DNA from 2 places in the Arthrobacter sp. NPDC056886 genome. Region 2 is predicted to be linked to the other one. Evidence: predicted binding sites of a transcription regulator. Region 2 holds the regulator's gene; the other holds the start of a gene.
The links. The regulator LexA, encoded in region 2, represses DNA repair genes until DNA is damaged. The targets are predictions, from matches to a motif close to TCGAACANNTGTTCGA.

Region 1: ACFRJ8_RS08335 (LexA family protein) is a predicted target of LexA. The motif match lies at 4,392-4,407, and genes of this name have one in related genera.

Annotation. Positions count from the first base shown of each region.
Region 1 covers NZ_JBHUBT010000004.1:37,267-46,007, reverse strand. The annotation lists gene ACFRJ8_RS08360 (DUF3618 domain-containing protein) at 1-569, shown strand, start outside; gene ACFRJ8_RS08355 (YhjD/YihY/BrkB family envelope integrity protein) at 656-1,807, shown strand; gene ACFRJ8_RS08350 (hypothetical protein) at 1,880-2,254, opposite strand; gene ACFRJ8_RS08345 (hypothetical protein) at 2,251-2,586, opposite strand; gene ACFRJ8_RS08340 (Y-family DNA polymerase) at 2,640-3,938, opposite strand; gene ACFRJ8_RS08335 (LexA family protein) at 3,947-4,378, opposite strand; gene ACFRJ8_RS08330 (hypothetical protein) at 4,519-4,926, shown strand; gene ACFRJ8_RS08325 (hypothetical protein) at 5,407-5,661, opposite strand; gene ACFRJ8_RS08320 (GNAT family N-acetyltransferase) at 5,913-6,401, shown strand; gene ACFRJ8_RS08315 (VOC family protein) at 6,554-6,946, opposite strand; gene ACFRJ8_RS08310 (ArsR family transcriptional regulator) at 6,949-7,767, opposite strand; gene ACFRJ8_RS08305 (NYN domain-containing protein) at 7,816-8,741, opposite strand, start outside.
Region 2 covers NZ_JBHUBT010000015.1:49,000-57,740, forward strand. The annotation lists gene hflX (GTPase HflX) at 1-311, shown strand, start outside; gene ACFRJ8_RS21470 (ATP-dependent DNA helicase) at 304-2,514, shown strand; gene lexA (transcriptional repressor LexA) at 2,622-3,371, opposite strand; gene ACFRJ8_RS21480 (LysM peptidoglycan-binding domain-containing protein) at 3,993-4,340, shown strand; gene ACFRJ8_RS21485 (histidinol-phosphate transaminase) at 4,442-5,560, shown strand; gene hisB (imidazoleglycerol-phosphate dehydratase HisB) at 5,632-6,258, shown strand; gene hisH (imidazole glycerol phosphate synthase subunit HisH) at 6,255-7,001, shown strand; gene ACFRJ8_RS21500 (hypothetical protein) at 7,002-7,160, shown strand; gene priA (bifunctional 1-(5-phosphoribosyl)-5-((5-phosphoribosylamino)methylideneamino)imidazole-4-carboxamide isomerase/phosphoribosylanthranilate isomerase PriA) at 7,202-7,948, shown strand; gene ACFRJ8_RS21510 (SseB family protein) at 7,962-8,741, shown strand, end outside.

The DNA of each region.
Region 1 (8,741 bases), on a different contig from region 2:
CAGATATCGAAGCAACCCGGGCCCGCCTGGGCACCAACGTGGACGCCGTCGCCGACAAGGTCACGCCGTCGCACATCGTCCAGCGGCAAACCGACAAGGTCAAGGACGTCGTCTTTGGAGTGAAGGAGAAGGTCATGGGAGCCGCGGACCACACCGCCGACAACGTGCACTCGGCCAAGGACAGCGCCGGGTCGCACCTCGGCGACGCCGGCGCGGCAATCGGCGACGCCCCCGCACAGGTCAAGAGCAAGACGCAGGGGAACCCGCTGGCCGCCGGGCTGATCGCCTTCGGCGCCGGGCTCCTGGTGTCCTCCCTGGTTCCGGCCAGCCAGAAGGAGCGCGAAGCCGCCGACGCCCTCAAGACGGCCGCCGAGCCGCTCACCACGGAACTGACGGACGCCGCCAAGCACGTGGCGGAGGGACTCAAGGAGCCCGCCCAGGAAGCCATGGAGAACGTCAAGGCCACCGCCGCGGACGCCGCCGATCACGTCAAGACCGAAGGCCAGGGCGCCGTGTCCGATGTGAAGGACAAGGCCGCCGAAGCCAAGGACAACGTTCAGCAGGCCTGAGGCCTCATCTGAATCCGGCCGGCCGCCTCTCGCTGACGTGAGAGGCGGCCGGCCGCTGCACCGGAACCCCTAAAAGGATGGCCCCCATGGCAAAGAACGACACCGCAGAGCACGCTGCCGACGCCGAAACGGACGAGAGCAGCACCGCTAAGGCCCGGACGGCGCCCGCCCCGGACGACTCCCGCAAACCGGACAGCCCCACGGACGTCACCAAGCCGTCGTGGAAGTACATCGCGAAGAAGACCCTGCGTGAATTCACGAAGGACCAGTGCCCGGATCTCGCCGCAGCCCTGACGTACTACTCGGTCCTCTCCATTTTCCCGGCGCTGTTGGCCCTCGTGTCCTTGCTGGGCATTTTCGGGCAGGCCGGGAAAACCACATCCGCGCTCCTGGAGATCGTCCAGGGCTTCGCGCCCGGCGACACAGTGGAAGCCATCCGCCAGCCCGTCGAGCAGCTCAGCAGTTCCTCCACTGCCGGACTCACCCTGGTACTCGGCATCCTCACCGCCCTCTGGTCCGCCTCCGGTTACGTCGGGGCGTTTGCTCGCGCAATGAACCGGGTCTACGAAATCGACGAGGGCCGGCCGTTCATCAAGCTCCGGGGCACCGTGCTCGGCGTCACCATCGTCAACCTGCTGATCGTCGTCGTGCTGGCCGCCATGCTGGTCCTCACAGGGCCGGTGGCTGAGTCCGTCGGCAACGTGATTGGGTTGGGCGACGCCTTCTTGGCCATATGGAACATCCTTAAGTGGCCGGTCATGGCGGTGCTTGTCGTGCTGGCGATCGCCATTCTCTACTACGCCACGCCGAACGTGAAGCAGCCCAAGTTCCGCTGGATGAGCCTGGGATCCTTCATCGCGCTGGTGATCTTCCTGCTGGCCTCGCTCGGCTTCGCGTTGTACGTTGCCAACTTCAGCAGCTACGAGAAGACCTATGGTGCGATCGGCGGCGTCATCATCTCGCTGCTGTGGCTCTGGATCCTGAACATGTCACTGCTGTTCGGTGCCGAGTTCGACGCCGAGATGGAACGCGGCCGCCAGCTCCAGGCCGGCATCGAGGCCGAGGAGACCATCCAGCTGCCGCCCCGGGACACCAAGAAGAGCGACAAGCTGCAGGCGAACGAAGAAGAAGACATCCGGCGTGGCCGCGAACTGCGTGAACGGCACGGCGACGCCGACGAGGAACAGTTGAATCGGATCGCTCCACAGAGCGGCGCCAGCAGAATCGATCGCACCTGATCCGTCCAGCGCCGTGCGTCACTACCGGGCCTCCGGCGCCACGCAGCCCACGAGCGCGGGCAAGAGCCAGTCCTAGCGCCGGCGGTAGGATTCCAGCGCGCGAAGCAGAGGGGCGCGGCTGTTCTTCAGCAGGTCAACGGGGCGGGAGCCGGCAAGGTCCCGGGACGGAGTGACCATCCAAACCGTGAAGTAGTTGTGCGGGATCTGCAGCTCCAATGCACGCTGAAAGAGCTCAACTACCGGCGGGCGGAGTTGTCCGCCGGGGAGAAACTGGAACCCGGGGCAGAAGGTGCCGTCGTCGATGAAGACCCGAACGAGTTGCTGCATCACCGGTTCCGGGTCCTCCATGAGCTCCGAGAGGCGGCGGCGGACCTGGTCCAGGGCCGGTAGCGTGAATTCTTTTCTGATCCCCTCCCATGTCTGATCGCTGATGGGTTGACGGTTCACTTTTCTGTTGTCTCTTCGCCGTCGCTGATGTCCGCCAGGAACCACCCGGGAGAGAGCGGTTCACGGCGCAGCGTGAAGGTCCGCAGCGCCGACGTCGAGCAGAGGCGTGCCTGCACACGCCAGTGTTCGGTGCTGCCCGGGCCGGCGCTGCCTGCGGCGGGAGCACGCCGGGTGTCCCAGCCGGCGTCACGCCCGGACCAGTGCTGGGACTCCGTCCCGGGATCGACAACCCAGATCCGTCCGTCGTGCCGGATGGCGAGGGGTTTGCCGTCCGGGTCGGTCCGGACCTGCAGGTGGGAGGTCTCGGTGGGGGCTTCGGGTGCAAGGGTCATGGGGGAGTTCTTTCGGGGAGCAGTTCAGTGCCGCGGTGCGGCCTTGGGTTGGGCTAGGCGGCTTTGACGAGGGGGAGTTCGTCCCAGTGGGTGGTGTAGCGGGGGGAAAGCATGTCTCGTTTCATGGTCCAGTCCGGCCCGCCCCGGATTCCGGCGTGGCCGAGGCCGATGGAGCCGCGGCCGTACCGGCGGGTCACGTCCTCCAAGAGGGTGCCGACGCGGCGTTCCTCGTGCGGGTTTTCGAACAGGGCCAGGGGTGCCTGGTTGCCGGTGGGCCGCAGGTCGGTGACCATGATGCCGGCCCTGGCGTACCTGATGCCCTCGTGGATGAGGGGGAGGAGCGCGTGGGCAGCCCTTGTGAGCAGGACCGGGTCCGCGGTGGGCATCGGCAGCGGCACGCATACCGAGGGATAGGAGGTGTCTTTCGGATTGAAGTGTGAGGTGCCGGCGAACCCCGTGAGGACCTTGGCCTGCAGTCCGTGTTTGGCCAGCCGCGCCGAAGCCTGCTGGCCGTAGACGCTCAGGACCTGCCGCATCCCTGCCGCGGTGGTGATGGGGGTGGCAAAGGAGCGGGAGAAGATGAGCTGGTCCCGGCCGATCCGTTCCTCCTCCATCGGGATGCACGGGGTTCCCTGCAGTTCCAGGACCGTACGCATCATGACCACGGAAAAGCGGTCCCGGATCATGACCGGATCGGCCTGGGACAGGTCAAGGACGGACTGGATGCCGAGGGCGTTGAGTCGTTTGGTCAGCCGGGTAGCGACACCCCAGATCTCGATCACGGACAGTCGGGCCATCAGGGATTCCCTGTCGGCGGCGGCCACGGAGTCCCAGTGGCAGACCCCGTCGAAGGCCGGGTTGTTCTTGGCCCATTTGTTCGCCAGTTTCGCCAGGGTCTTGGTCCCGGCGATTCCGACGCAGACCGGTACCCCGACGTTGCGCCGCACGGCTGTCTTCATCGTCCGGCCCAAGGCTAAGAGTTCTCCCGGGGTGCCTTTGACGCCGAGGAAGGCCTCGTCGATGCTGTAGACCTCCAGCCACGCCGAGTACCGGCCCAGCAGTTCCATCACCCGGGCGCTGATGTCCCCGTAGAGTTCGTAGTTGCTGGAGAGGGCAACGAGACCCCATTCCTTGGCCCGCGGGGCGAGTTTGAACCAGGGCTCGCCCAGGGGGATGCCGAGGGCCTTGGCTTCCGCGGACCGGGTGACGGCGCAGCCGTCGTTGTTGGATAGGACGACGACGGGCCGGCCCTCCAGGGACGGGGCGAAGGCCCGCTCGGCCGAGGCGTAGAAGCAGTTCACATCCACATGCGCGATCTGCGGCATCCGCCGCATCGTGGCCGGCTTAGACATGGCTCGCCTCAGACATGGTGCAGGCACCGGGTCGCGACGCCCCAGATGACCAGATCCGAGACCGACGGGACCCGGATGTCCGGGTACGCCGGATTCTCCGCCTGCAGCACCACCCCGGTTCCTGTGACCCGCAGCCGCTTGATGGTCAGCTCCCCGTCCAGGACGGCGATGACCACGGACCCGTCTTTGGGTTCCAGGGCTCGGTTCACGATCAGTTCGTCGCCGTCGCTGATGCCGGCGCCTTCCATCGAGTCCCCGGACACCCGCACGACGTAGGTGCTGGTGATGTCCTTGATCAGATGCTCATTCAGGTCAATCCGGCCGTCAAAATAGTCCTGCGCCGGCGAAGGGTACCCCGCCGCGACTGGGACCGGAGAGATCAGCACGGATAGCAACGACATGCCCGCATCTATCACACGGGGACCGACAACAACGCCCACAACACACCTTTATTCGAATATATGTTCGATACATTCAGTGTAGCCGGACGGGCCGACAAAAGAGCCGCTTTGCGGGGTTGCGGGGCTGACGAAGGGGATTCGGACCCCAGAGCACTCTCCCCTTCGGTAGCATCGCCAGCATGACCACGTGTGCTGTGCTGCGCTGTGCCGGGACTCCGACAGTCGTCTTCAAGCTGATGCCCGGTTCCAACCTGGAAGTGCCTGTCTGTGCCGGGCACAAAGCGGTTCTGGCGAGCGGTGCTCGTTGGATGGTCAATGGTGGCACCGGCTCGCCGTCTGACGAGGGTTCCGAAGGGGCTGCGGGAATCAGCATCCTCATGGGAGAAGATCTACCGGACCACAACCGGCTGATCGGCTTCGGCGTTAGCCGGACTATAGGCGACGAGCCAGGCTTCACCGTGGAATTGGACGTTGATGCCGCGGACGGTCAGCAACTGCTGTCGTTCTGGACGACGGAGGACATCGGTAAGCGACTTGGCGCGTTCTTTGCTGACCCAACGAACCCACCCGCACCGCCGGTGCCCTAGCTAGCTGGCTGCCCGGCGGAGTGTCTGGCCTGGCGGCCGCGCCGCTCCGAGATCTGATTAAAGGATTCAGCCCCTGGCTAGGGTCCCCGGAGTCTCGCATTTCCCGCTGGCGCGGGATGGTGCATTGAATCTTCGATCTGGTACCAACCCCACGCCTGATCCCGAGACGTCTTCCAGCGCCTGCCCCATGTGGAGGCATCAGCTGTTTCCGGCATCCGTGAATGACCACTGTCTGGTACGGGGCTTAGGGGCGGATATTCAGGTCGCCAGCTATGGACCATGCCTGCCGGACAAACAACAGCAGAGTCAGGTGGTGTGGGTCGTCATCGACGCGGATCATCATGTCATTCGGCCATGGATTGCCCGGTTCCGGCGTGCTCCATTGCATATTCGTTCCCCCTGTTCGAATACAGCCCACACGGTCGAACCCTAAGCGGATCGTGATCCGCTTAGGGTTCTACCAACTCTTCGTTGTGCCTTCTACGCCAGGTCGGGGGAACTGCTCACGATGTAATCCAACGCGGCGGGACCGGACATGGCGAGAGTGTTGTCCTCAGGCTTGATTCGGTGGCCTTCGAGCGCCGCCCAAAGGGCCTCGGCTGGCTCTGGCTGGCTCTGGTTTATCAGGCACCAGCTGGTGTACAGGCCGTACAGTTCTTCCTTGGCCAACCCGCCGTCGGTTTCCCGGTCGCTGGTCAAAGCCTCTGCGAGGAACTGGTCAAAATGCGCGCTCATATCTGTTCCTTTGTACCTTTTGCATCTCCAGGATGCTCCGCCGCCGAAGCTTTGGCAGCGCGCCACGGCCCGCTGTCAAAGACGAATTTATGCCAGGGAGACAACTCTGTCCAGTTCTCTCCACCGACGCCTCAGCGGCTGGCCGCCAGACCATACGGGAAAGCGTTCGGAATGTGTCGCGGCAGGAAGCCGACTTGGGGCAACGTGACCGACGTTGACTGGATGTATTACCGCTGGGGAATACTAGGGAAATGACACTCGCTGAATTCGATCTGCCTGGCGGCCCATTTGCCATGAGGCAGGCTGACGCATCTGATGTGGGGCCTATCGTTGCACTTCTGGTGGCCGACCAGCTCAGAGCTTCTGTCGATTCGATTGCGATCGAGGACCGGCCTCCCTACGACCTTGCCTTCCAGGCAATTGACGCCGATCCCGCCCAGTTACTGGTCGCAGTCGTGACGACCGAAGATGAGGTGGTTGCGACCATGCAACTGACGTTCATTCCCGGACTCGCCCGTGCTGGAGCTACACGAATGCAGATTGAAGCGGTCCGCGTGCGTTCCGATCTTCGCAGCAACGGCCTTGGAGGGGCGATGATCACGTGGGCAATCGCCGAAGGGCGCCGACGCGGTGCAAAACTGGTTCAGCTCACATCTGACGCGTCCAGGGTCGCAGCGCACCGGTTCTATGAGCGTCTTGGCTTCGAACCCTCGCACTTAGGCTTCAAACTCTTGCTCTGAGGGGTCAGTGCCGTTCTTCGGCTGCGAAAAGCGGGCGGCGCTTTCTAGATGAGCACGCGTCGGGTCTACTGATGCGCACGGCTCACACACGGAGGGGTGCGCCTTCCCTCGGCCGGGCTAGGCATCCTCAGGTCCAGAGGAGGCCCTGAGCCCTATTGGCCGGCAGGTTGGAACAACTCGACTACGTTGCCGGACGGATCTTCCAGCAGGATCTGCTGTCCGCCGGGACCTTTGACTATGTCGTTTCGGAACGTGAGGCCCGCCTCGCGCAGCCGGTTCACTTCCGCCCCGATATCGCTCACGATGAGGTGGATGCGGTTCCATCCGCCCGGTGCGGGCACCGTGCCGTCCGGCATGGGCCGCCCCGCCGAGCTGCTGGGCCCGCTCAGGAGGAGCCTCAGCCGGCCGCGAGTGACGTCGGCGAACGCCGGTGCGGCGCTCATTCTGAGGGTGAATCCGAGGTGCTTTGTATAGAACTCGATCGCCGCATCGACGTCGGTCACCATGTACCGGACGCTGACCAGCTCCGACAGATCGTTGGGCATTTCTAGCTCCTCTCCGAACTCTTTTGGGAGTACTCGATTGCGTAAAGCAGGAACTGGATCCGCGTGTTCAGTTCCTCTGCTGTGCGAACAAACGCCGGATAACTGTCCTGATTGGCTGCCTCGGCCGCAGGATCGGGGATGCTCCAATGCACCATCGCCGGTGCCCCCGGGAATTCCGGGCACACTTCCCGCACGCGGTCACAAAGGCTGATCACATAGTCGAACCGCTGCTCGGTGAACTCGCTCAGATGCTTGGAGCGGGCGCCGCTGATGTCCATGCCACGCTCACGCATCACGCGTACGGCATTGGGGTGCAGGTCTTTCGGGTGGCTGCCGGCGCTGGCGGCTTCGACCCGGGAACCGCCCAGGCGCCCCAAAATCGCCTCGGCCATCTGGGACCGGGCGCTGTTGCCCGTGCACAGGAAGAGCACCCGCACGGGCGACTGCGCCGGTGACTGGCCCGGCGGTGCGCCAAGACCCTCGGCCGGTTGCGTCAGCCCAGCAGGGACCAGCCGCAAGCCGGCGTGCAGGGCCGCGCCGGATGCGGCAAGCCGTTCGCGGTAGGCCGCCAGGTTGAGGCTGCAGTACGTGTCGCGTCCGTCAGCCGAGCTGCGCCGCATGGACACCAGCCCGGCTGCGCGCAGTTGGCCCAGATGGTAGGAGGTCAGGCTCTGCCTCTGACCCACCAGTGCGGTTAGCTCGCGCACCTGCCGGTCGCTGCGTGCCAGCTCGGCCAGCAGCTGCCACCGCACGGGGTGTCCCACCAGGCGGAGGAATCCCGACGACGCCGCCTGAGCCTCCGGGAGCGTGGTGTGTCTCACGCCACAATTCTATCAATTCAGATAGATCGATCAAAGAGGTTTGATGGATCAATCCGAGCGGGACTCGCCTGGTCCGGACTCCAGCAGCCCGCCGCCGGCCCAGCGCCTGAGCGCGAGCTTCTCGGCGTCGTCGAACTCCATCAGGGCCAGCCGGCACAGCTCTTCCACATTTCTGGTCCATGCGGCGGCGAGGTCCCTGGCCGCCATCTCCGCGGAAAGGGAGCCCCCGGCGTACACCACGCCCTGGATCACGAAGTTGACGGCCGAGCGGGACACCGGCTGCCCGGCCGCAACACAGTCGTCCCGGACAGATCGCGCCAGCTCCCCGCGGTTGCCCAGGTGCTCGCGCAGCTTCGCCTCGAGCGAAAGGAACACCTGCCGGAACTGTTCGGAGGACAGCGCCGGCACGTCCGTGACCCGGGTGATCTGCTCCTCGATGGCCGGCCGGTCCTCCGGTGCCAGCGAGGACAGCTCTGGCGAAAACCGCTTCGCGTCCCACACCCAGCCAGGCGACGGCGTGGACGAGTATTGGACGCCCTGGCCGATCTGGGCGATCCAGGCCCCGAACTTGCCGTGGCCGCCCCAATCGGTCTTCAGCGACGGGTCTGCGGTCAGGGCCCGGTGTGCCGCCACTGCTCCCGTGACCGGGCCCGGTGCGGCCTGCACCAGGGCACGGACCTCGTCGGCGGCCGTCGTCGCGGAGCCGGGAACACCTGGTGCGGTGCGGAGCGGGGCGCCAAGTCCGGCGGTTGGCACCATGCGCGGGACTCCGGCTGAGGTCCCGTTGAGGATCGCCACGAAGTCGTGGGACTCCACCACACTGTCGGCCATCTCCCGGTACGCGAATGCCACGGCGCCGGCCGCGATCACCGTCGTCATGCGGTCGGCCGCCCGGAACCGCTGGACCAGCGACGTAAAGTCCGCGTCCGCCGACGCGACGAAGAATTCCTCAACATGTGCCGCGCCGGACAGCG
Region 2 (8,741 bases):
ACAAGGCCGACGCCGCAGACCCGTTTGTGGTGGAGCGGCTCAAGCAGCGTGAACCGCGCCACGTGGTGGTCTCGGCCCGCACCGGTGAAGGCATTCCGGAGCTGCTCAAGGCCATCAGCGACGGCATTCCGCGGCCCAGCGTGAAGCTTGAACTGCTGATCCCGTACAACCGCGGGGACCTGCTCAGCAAGCTCCACGAGACCGACGCCGAGATCCTCAGCCTCGACCACGAGGAGACCGGGACCCGAGCCGTGGTGATGGTGCGTGAAGGACTCGCAGCCGAACTGGATCCCTTCGTCAGTAATGACTGAGGCTGCGGTGACCAGGGCTGACGCCGGACCTGCTGACGCCGACGCGTCTGACGCTGAATTGGACGCCGCCGGAGGTGCGGGCGCATCGGCCGGCGCCGACGTCGGCTTAGAAGGCGGCTTAGAAGGTGGCTCAGACGCCGAAGGCGACGCCGCTGCGGTTGCGGGCGCGGCCGGTGAGGAGTTCGTGGTTAAACTTCTCGACCGTGCCGTGTCCGGCATGGGCGGCCAGAGCCGCGATGGCCAGCACGAAATGGCCCGGCAGGTGGCGCGCGCGATAGACAGCGGCGACCACCTGCTGGTCCAGGCCGGCACCGGGACCGGCAAATCCCTGGCGTACCTGATTCCGCTGATCGCCCATTCGCTGACCAGCAACAAGCCCACCCTGGTCTCCACCGCAACCCTGGCGCTGCAGACGCAGATCGTGGGCCGGGACCTGCCCAGGCTGCTCAAGACCATCACCCCTGCCCTGGCACGGCCCGTCAAGGTCGCCCTGGTGAAGGGCCGGTCCAACTACGTGTGCCGGCACAAGCTCGAGGGCGGTTTCCCGTCCGAGGAACCTTCCGAGGGACAGCTGTTTTCCCTCGGGGAGGATACCAGCGTGCCGCATTTCGCCGCCGCAGTGGGCGGGCCGTCCTCGCAAATGGGCAAGGAAGTCGTCCGCCTGCGCGAATGGGCTGAGGGGACCACGACGGGGGACCGCGACGAGCTCATGCCAGGCGTCACGGACCGGGCATGGCGCCAGGTCTCGGTCACCTCCATGGAGTGCCTCGGCGCGCAGAAGTGCCCGCTCGCGGCCGAATGCTTCAGCGAGCTGGCCCGGCAGAACGCCGCCGACGCCGACGTCGTGGTCACCAACCACGCCATGCTGGCCGTCAGCGCCTTCGAAGGCCTGGCGGTGCTGCCCGAGTACGACGTCGTGGTGGTGGATGAGGCGCACGAACTTCAGGACCGCGTCACGGGCGCGGTCTCCGGCCAGCTCTCCGTGGCGATGGTGCATGCCGCCGCGTCCGGGGCCCGGAAACACACGGGCATCACCGTGGACGCGCTGAACAATGCTGCCTCCCATCTGGAGCTGGCGATCGACGGCGTCCCGAGTGGGTTGATGCCCAACGGGCTGAACAGCGAGCAGCTGGACTGCATCGACCAGCTGCGCGACGCGTGCCGCGCCGCCCTGTCTGATTCGAAGGGGGACAGCTCCGTGTCGGCCGACGGCGGACGCCAGCTGGCCCGCTCACGCCTGATGGTCATCCTGGAACTCTGTGAGCGGCTCCTGGCAGCGCGCGAAAACCGCGAAGTGGTGTGGTTCTCCCGCAACAGCAGCTTCGACCCGGCGCAGGGCTACTCCCAGCCGGACGAGAGCTCGCCGGCATTGATCAATGTTGCGCCGTTGAGCGTCGCGGGGCGTCTGCGCGAGGGTTTGTTCGCGGACCACACCGTCATCCTGACCTCGGCCACGCTGGCCATCGGCGCTGCCTTCGAGCCGGCTGCCGGCGGCCTCGGCCTCGTTGGCAACGGCGCCCCGAGCTGGACCGGCGTCGACGTCGGATCCCCCTTCGACTATCCGAAGCAGGGCATCCTCTACGTCGCCCGGCACCTGCCCAAACCCGGCCGCGGAACGTCCCCCGAGGCCTTGGACGAACTCGAGAAGCTGATCCGCGCTTCCGGCGGCGGTGCCTTGTGCCTGTTTTCCTCGCGGCGCGCGGCCGAGGAAGCCGCCGAGGCCATGCGGCCCCGGCTGGGCCTCAGCATCCTGTGCCAGGGGGAGTCGACCATGACGGCGCTTGTGCGGCAGTTTGCGGACGAGCCGGACACCTGTTTGTTCGGCACGATGTCCCTGTGGCAGGGCGTCGACGTTCCCGGAGTGTCCTGCCGGCTGGTGGTCATTGACCGGATTCCGTTCCCGCGGCCGGACGATCCGCTGATGACGGCACGCTCGCGGGCCGTCGCCCAGGCCGGCGGCAATGGCTTCATGTCCGTCTCGGCCACGCACGCCGCCATTCGGCTCGCGCAGGGCGCCGGACGGCTGATCCGCTCGACGTCGGACAAGGGCGTGGTAGCGGTGCTGGATTCGCGGCTGTCCACGGAGCGCTACGGCGGATTCCTTCGCGCCGCGCTGCCGCCCTTCTGGCCCACCACCGATTCGTCGATAGCCATGGCGGCCCTGGAGCGCCTGGCCAAAGAATCGGCACAGGCCGCCAAATAGGCAATTGGGGAGCCAGTCGACCAGAAAACGCGAACGTCCCCGTCCGGATTACCGGCGGGGACGTTTGCTTTGGGTTTACGTGGTCCGGGATGACCCGGCCGCAGCCGCTAGAGGGAGCGGAGCACCGAGACGACTTTGCCCATGATGACGGCGTGGTCGCCGAGGATGGGCTCGTACTGGGTGTTTTGCGGCAGCAGCCACGTGTGGCCGTCCCGCTGGCGGAATGTCTTGACCGTGGCTTCGTCGTCCAGCAGCGCGGCAACGATGTCGCCGTTGACGGCATCGCCCTGGCGGCGGACAACCACCCAGTCGCCGTCGCAGATGGCGGCATCGATCATCGAGTCGCCCGCCACCTTGAGCATGAAGAGTTCGCCGTGGCCCACGAGCTGGCGGGGCAGCGGCATGACATCCTCCACCACCTGGTCCGCGAGAATCGGTCCGCCGGCGGCGATGCGTCCGACGAGTGGCACCATTGCGGTGTCAGTGGCGCTGGCGAGTTCATTCACTGACAGGCCGCCGACGGCCCGCAGGCCGCTGGACTTCTCGACTCCCGAAATCGGGGTGGTCCCCTCGTCCAGGGTCAGCGGCATGAGCACTTCCATGGCCCGCGGGCGCTTCGGATCGCGCCGCAGGTAACCGAGCTTTTCGAGCTGGGAGAGCTGATGGGTAACGCTCGACAGGCTGGCCAGACCGACAGTGTCGCCGATCTCGCGCATGGACGGCGGGTAGCCCTTGTCCGTGACGGACCGCTGGATGGTCTCCAGGATTTTCTTTTGCCGGACGGTGAGGCTTTTGGGGGCCCGGGCGGGCTGCGGGCTCCGTGAGGTGGCCCTGCCGCCGGTGGCTTGTGCTGCCATGTTCGCCAACGCCTTTCCGTTCCGCCCGGCTGCCTTGGCTGCTGTCACCGGGAACTTCCGGTCTGAAATGTCAGACCCTGCTGATCAACTACCAATGACTTCACCCAGTGAATTCATTTGTGGTTGTTCTGTCCCTCAAAAATAGGCCAGCCGCAAAGCTTTTTCAAACATTTGTTCTAGCGAGTCTCGACATCGTTCGTTAGTAAGTGCTAAAACAGAACAAGCAGAGTTCGAATATGTGTTCGAGTTCGGAGTTGCGACTCCGGATCCGGTGTTCGGTTCTATGTTCGAAGGTTCGGCCGGTTGGCGGCGAGTACGTGGAGTACGCCGGGCGGCACCGTATGGTCCAGGAGGGCTCAGTTCATGTCAGCTTCAAGCGCGTTTCAAGGCACTTTCGTTCAGGGCGTCACGAATCACCACCGCAGGGCTGGTGCCAGTGGCGTGGTGGATCTCGGCAGCGTCGGCCACAGCACCATCGGCCAGAGCAGCGCAAGCCAGAGCGGCGCCCGCCAGAGCAGTGTCGACCAGACCAGTTTCGGCCAGGGCAGCATCCGTTACGGCAATGTGTACCCGATCAACGCCGGCCCGCGCACCTCCCCGACGTCGCCCGCACCGCTAGGGGTGGCGGCCGCTGTTTCCGCCGGTCGGCCCAAGCAAGCGCCGCTGCGGCTCACCCGGCGCGGACGCTTCGTCTTCTTCGGTGTCCCGCTGATCCTGCTGGCGGCGCTCATTCTGTCGTTCAGCGGATTCCTCAACGCACCCGCGAAGGCGGCGGATTCCGCGGACCAGCTCTCCCCGACACCGACCGTTACCGTCACAGTGCAGCCGGGGGAGTCCCTCTGGGCCATCGCGGGGTCCGTGGCCCCGGAGCGCGATCCCCGCGACGTTGTGGCCGATATCGTGCAGCTGAACAACCTGGATGCCGCGCGTGTGATGCCGGGCCAGGAGCTGTTCGTCCCGTCCAAGTAGCGTCCGGCAAGCCAAGTTCCATCACCCAACTACCCTCACCCAAGTGCCGTTGCAGGCGTCACAGTTTCAGCGCCCGTGCCGGTACCACTTAAACTGGTCACGTGACTGACCAGCTTGAGCGCCTCAACCGACTGCCCCTCCGAACCAATCTGCGTGGCCTGCGTCCGTATGGCGCGCCGCAGCTGGACGTTCCCATCCTGCTCAACGTCAACGAGAACACCCATGGCGTGCCCGCCGATGTCCGGGCGGCGATCACCGAGGCCGTCAGCGCCGCCGCCGTCGGCCTGAACCGCTATCCTGACCGCGAGTTCACCGAATTGCGCGAGGCCCTCGCGGAATATCTTGGCCACGGCCTGGAAGCGGAGAATATCTGGGCCGCGAACGGCTCCAACGAAGTCCTTCAGCAGATCCTCCAGGCGTTCGGCGGCCCCGGCCGGACAGCCCTCGGGTTCCCTCCCACATATTCGATGTACCCGCTGCTGGCCTCCGGCACGGACACTGAGTACATCGTCGGCGCCCGCGCGGCAGACTACGGGCTCAGCGCGGAATCGGCGGCCCGGCAGGTCCGGGAGCTGCAGCCCAACATCGTTTTCCTCTGCTCCCCGAACAACCCCACGGGCACGGGGCTGGGGCTTGATGTCGTCGAGGCCGTCTACGACGCCGGCGAGGCCAGCCAAACCGTCGTGATCGTTGACGAGGCGTACCACGAGTTCGCCCACGACGGCACGCCCAGCGCGCTCACCCTGCTGCCCGGCCGGGAGCGGCTGATCGTGTCGCGCACCATGAGCAAGGCCTTCGCCCTCGCCGGCGCGCGACTCGGCTACATGGCCGCGGCCCCGGAGGTCGCGGACGCCCTGCGCCTGGTCCGTCTCCCGTACCACCTCTCCGCCATCACCCAGGCCGCGGCCCTGGCCGCCCTGCGCCACCGCGAGGCGCTCATGGCGGACGTCGAGGACATCAAACGCCAGCGCGACAGGATCGTGTCCGAACTGACTCGGCTGGGCCTGAGGCCGGCCGCCTCCGACTCCAACTACGTGTTCTTCGGCGGCCTGGAGAACCCCCACGAGGTCTGGCAGGGCATGCTGGACGCCGGTGTCCTCATCCGCGACGTCGGCATTCCCGGGCACCTTCGCGTGACCGCCGGCACTGAGACGGAAACCACAGCCTTCCTTGAGGCCCTTGAACGCATCCTGAACGGCTCCGCAAAGCCGCAGGCCTAGACTTGGTGGGGAGCCCCGAGCACCCCGCCACACTGCCCAACACCCTGCCTTCTTCCAAAGGACACATCTACATGAGCAACACGGGATCCACCGCCGCCGAGGGCCGGACCGCACGCATGGAACGGACCACCAGTGAGTCCTCGGTCCTGGTCGAGATCAACTTGGACGGCACCGGCGTTTCAGACATCAGCACGTCGGTCCCGTTCTACGACCACATGCTGACAGCCCTCAGCAAGCACTCCTTGATTGACATGACCGTCAAGGCCACCGGGGACACCCACATCGATGTGCACCACACGGTCGAGGACGTGGCCATCACCTTCGGCGAGGTCCTGCGGACCGCCCTGGGCAACAAAGCCGGGATCCGCCGGTTCGGCGAGGCGACCGTGCCCCTGGATGAGGCCCTCGCACAAGCCGTCGTGGACGTCTCCGGCCGGCCCTACCTGGTTCACGCCGGGGAGCCGGCAGGCCAGGAATACCACCTGATCGGCGGCCACTTCACCGGCTCCCTGACGCGCCACGTCTTCGAGGCGATCACGCTGCACGCCGGGATCTGCCTGCACATGAACGTCACCGCCGGGCGCGACCCCCACCACATCGTCGAGGCTCAGTTCAAGGCCTTTGCCCGGGCGCTGCGCGCAGCCGTCGAACCGGATCCCCGCGTGGAGGGCATCCCGTCCACAAAGGGTGCCTTGTGAGCGGCCCGCTGCTCCGCGACGGGGCCATCATCGATCCCGCCGCCGCGACCAAGCCGGTGTCCCCGGAGGGAAAGCCCACTGTCACGGTGCTGGACTACGGCTCCGGGAATGTCCGGTCCGCCGTCCGCGCGCTCGAGCGGGCCGGCGCCGAAGTCGTCCTCAGTTCCAAGCCTGAGGACGTCCTTAACGCCGACGGCCTGGTGGTCCCCGGTGTCGGCGCCTTCGAAACCGTCATGCGCGAACTCAAAGCCGTGGACGCCATCCGCATGATCGGCCGCCGTGTCGCCGGAGGCCGCCCTGTGCTGGCCATCTGCGTCGGGCTCCAGGTGCTGTTCGAGGCCGGCGTCGAGCACGGCACGGAAGCCGAGGGCATGGGGGAGTGGCCCGGCAAGGTGGAACTGTTGCCTGCCGACGTCGTACCGCACATGGGCTGGAACACCGTCTCCGCCCCTGAAGGGTCCAAGCTGTTCGCCGGGGTCGAGGGCGAGCGCTTCTACTTCGTGCACTCCTACGGCGTCCAGCACTGGGACTTCGACGTCATCCAGCCGCGGATGGCCGCGCCGCTGGTGACCTGGTCCGACCATGGTGCCCCGTTCATCGCGGCTGTGGAAAACGGCCCGCTGTGCGCCACCCAGTTCCACCCGGAGAAGTCCGGCGACGCCGGCGCCCGACTGCTGCGCAACTGGGTCCAGGGCCTGCGTCCAGCCGCGGAACAAACCGCGGCGCCGGAACGGACCGCCTAGATGTGGTCCCTGGTGCTCATGGGCGTCGCGGGCCTGCTGGTTGGCGGCGCGATCTCTTTCCGGCAGCAGAAAAGTCCGTTGTGGGTGCAGATCGTTTTCTATGTCCTGGCCGGAATGTCGCTGCTGGCCGCCTACCTCCTGACCCTGCCGGCGTCCTGACGGCCGCTCCCAACTACCATCCCCAAGCTGAGGACTCCACGATGACCACCGAATCCCCGTTGCCCGTACTTGAGCTCCTGCCCGCCGTCGACGTCGTCAACGGCCAGGCCGTCCGCCTCGTTCAGGGCGAAGCCGGCAGTGAGACGAGCTATGGCACCCCGCTGGAGGCCGCCCTCAACTGGCAGCAGCAGGGGGCCGAGTGGGTGCATCTGGTCGACTTGGACGCCGCGTTCGGGCGCGGCTCCAACGCCGAGCTCCTGCGCGAGGTAGTTGGGCGGCTCGATATCAAGGTGGAGCTCTCCGGCGGCCTGCGTGACGACGAATCCCTTGAGAAGGCCCTCGACCTCGGCGTCGCCCGCGTGAATCTGGGCACCGCGGCACTGGAGAACCCGGACTGGACGGCCCGGGTGATCGAACGCTTCGGCGACAAGATCGCCGTCGGCCTGGATGTCCGCGGCACCACCCTCGCCGGCCGGGGCTGGACCAAGGAAGGCGGGGACCTCTGGGAGGTGCTCGGCCGCCTCGAGGACGCCGGCTGCGCCCGGTACGTCGTGACCGATGTGACCAAGGACGGCACGCTCCAGGGCCCCAACGTCGAACTCCTGCGCCAGATGGTCGAGAAGACCGGCAAGCCAGTGGTCGCTTCCGGCGGCATTTCCAGCCTTGAGGACCTCCTGGTCCTGCGTTCGCTGGTGCCGCTCGGGGTCGAAGGCGCCATCATCGGCAAGGCCCTCTACAACGGCAATTTCACCCTGCCTCAGGCCCTCGACGCCGCCGGCCGCCGCTAGGCGGTCAGTGTCCATGACGCCCACCGACAGTCCTCACGGCCTCCACGACCCAAACGATGCAGTGCAGCCGGGCTCCGGGGCGGGTCCGGTCCGGCATCTGCCCGGACACATCGCGGCCGCCCTGGCCGGCTCCGGCGGGGCCGCTGACTCTGCCGGCCAACCCTGGGCGGGCCGCAGCCTGTCCGGCGATGACGCGAAGATCCACAATTTCGAGGACGACGACGGCACGGCCGACGCCGGCTACCTTGCGGCTTTGGCCGACCTCGCCGCGGGCACGGGCGACGAGGCGGCCGTGGTGGCCGCACTTGCCACCGCAAGGGTGTTCGTGCCGATCCTCGCCCAGCTCGCCGAAGAGGGCGAAGCCGCTGCGGGGGCGCACGGGGACCAGGCGCACGGGGACAAACTTCGCTCCGACAAACAGGCCGACATGGCCCTCGTGACGCTCAAGGCGCCGGACGGGCGGACGGCCATGCCGGTGTTCACCTCGGCGGCGTCGCTGACGGCGTGGCATCCGGAGGCCAGGCCGGTCGCCGTGTACGCGGCCCGGGCCGCCCTGTCCGCGGTCGCGGAAGGCGCCGAGCTGCTGGTGCTCGATCCCGGCTCCGACCTGACGTTCGTGGTGCGCCGGCCTGCGGTTTGGGCCCTCGCGCAGCAGCAGGCCTGGACGCCGTCGTACGCCGATCCCGATCTTGCAGCAGCCCTCGGGGAGGGCGCGGTTAGCTTTCCTGCGGTCCGCCGTGTTGAAATTCATCCGGGGGGAGGAGTTGCCACGGCCACGGCCGATGGCAGGCCG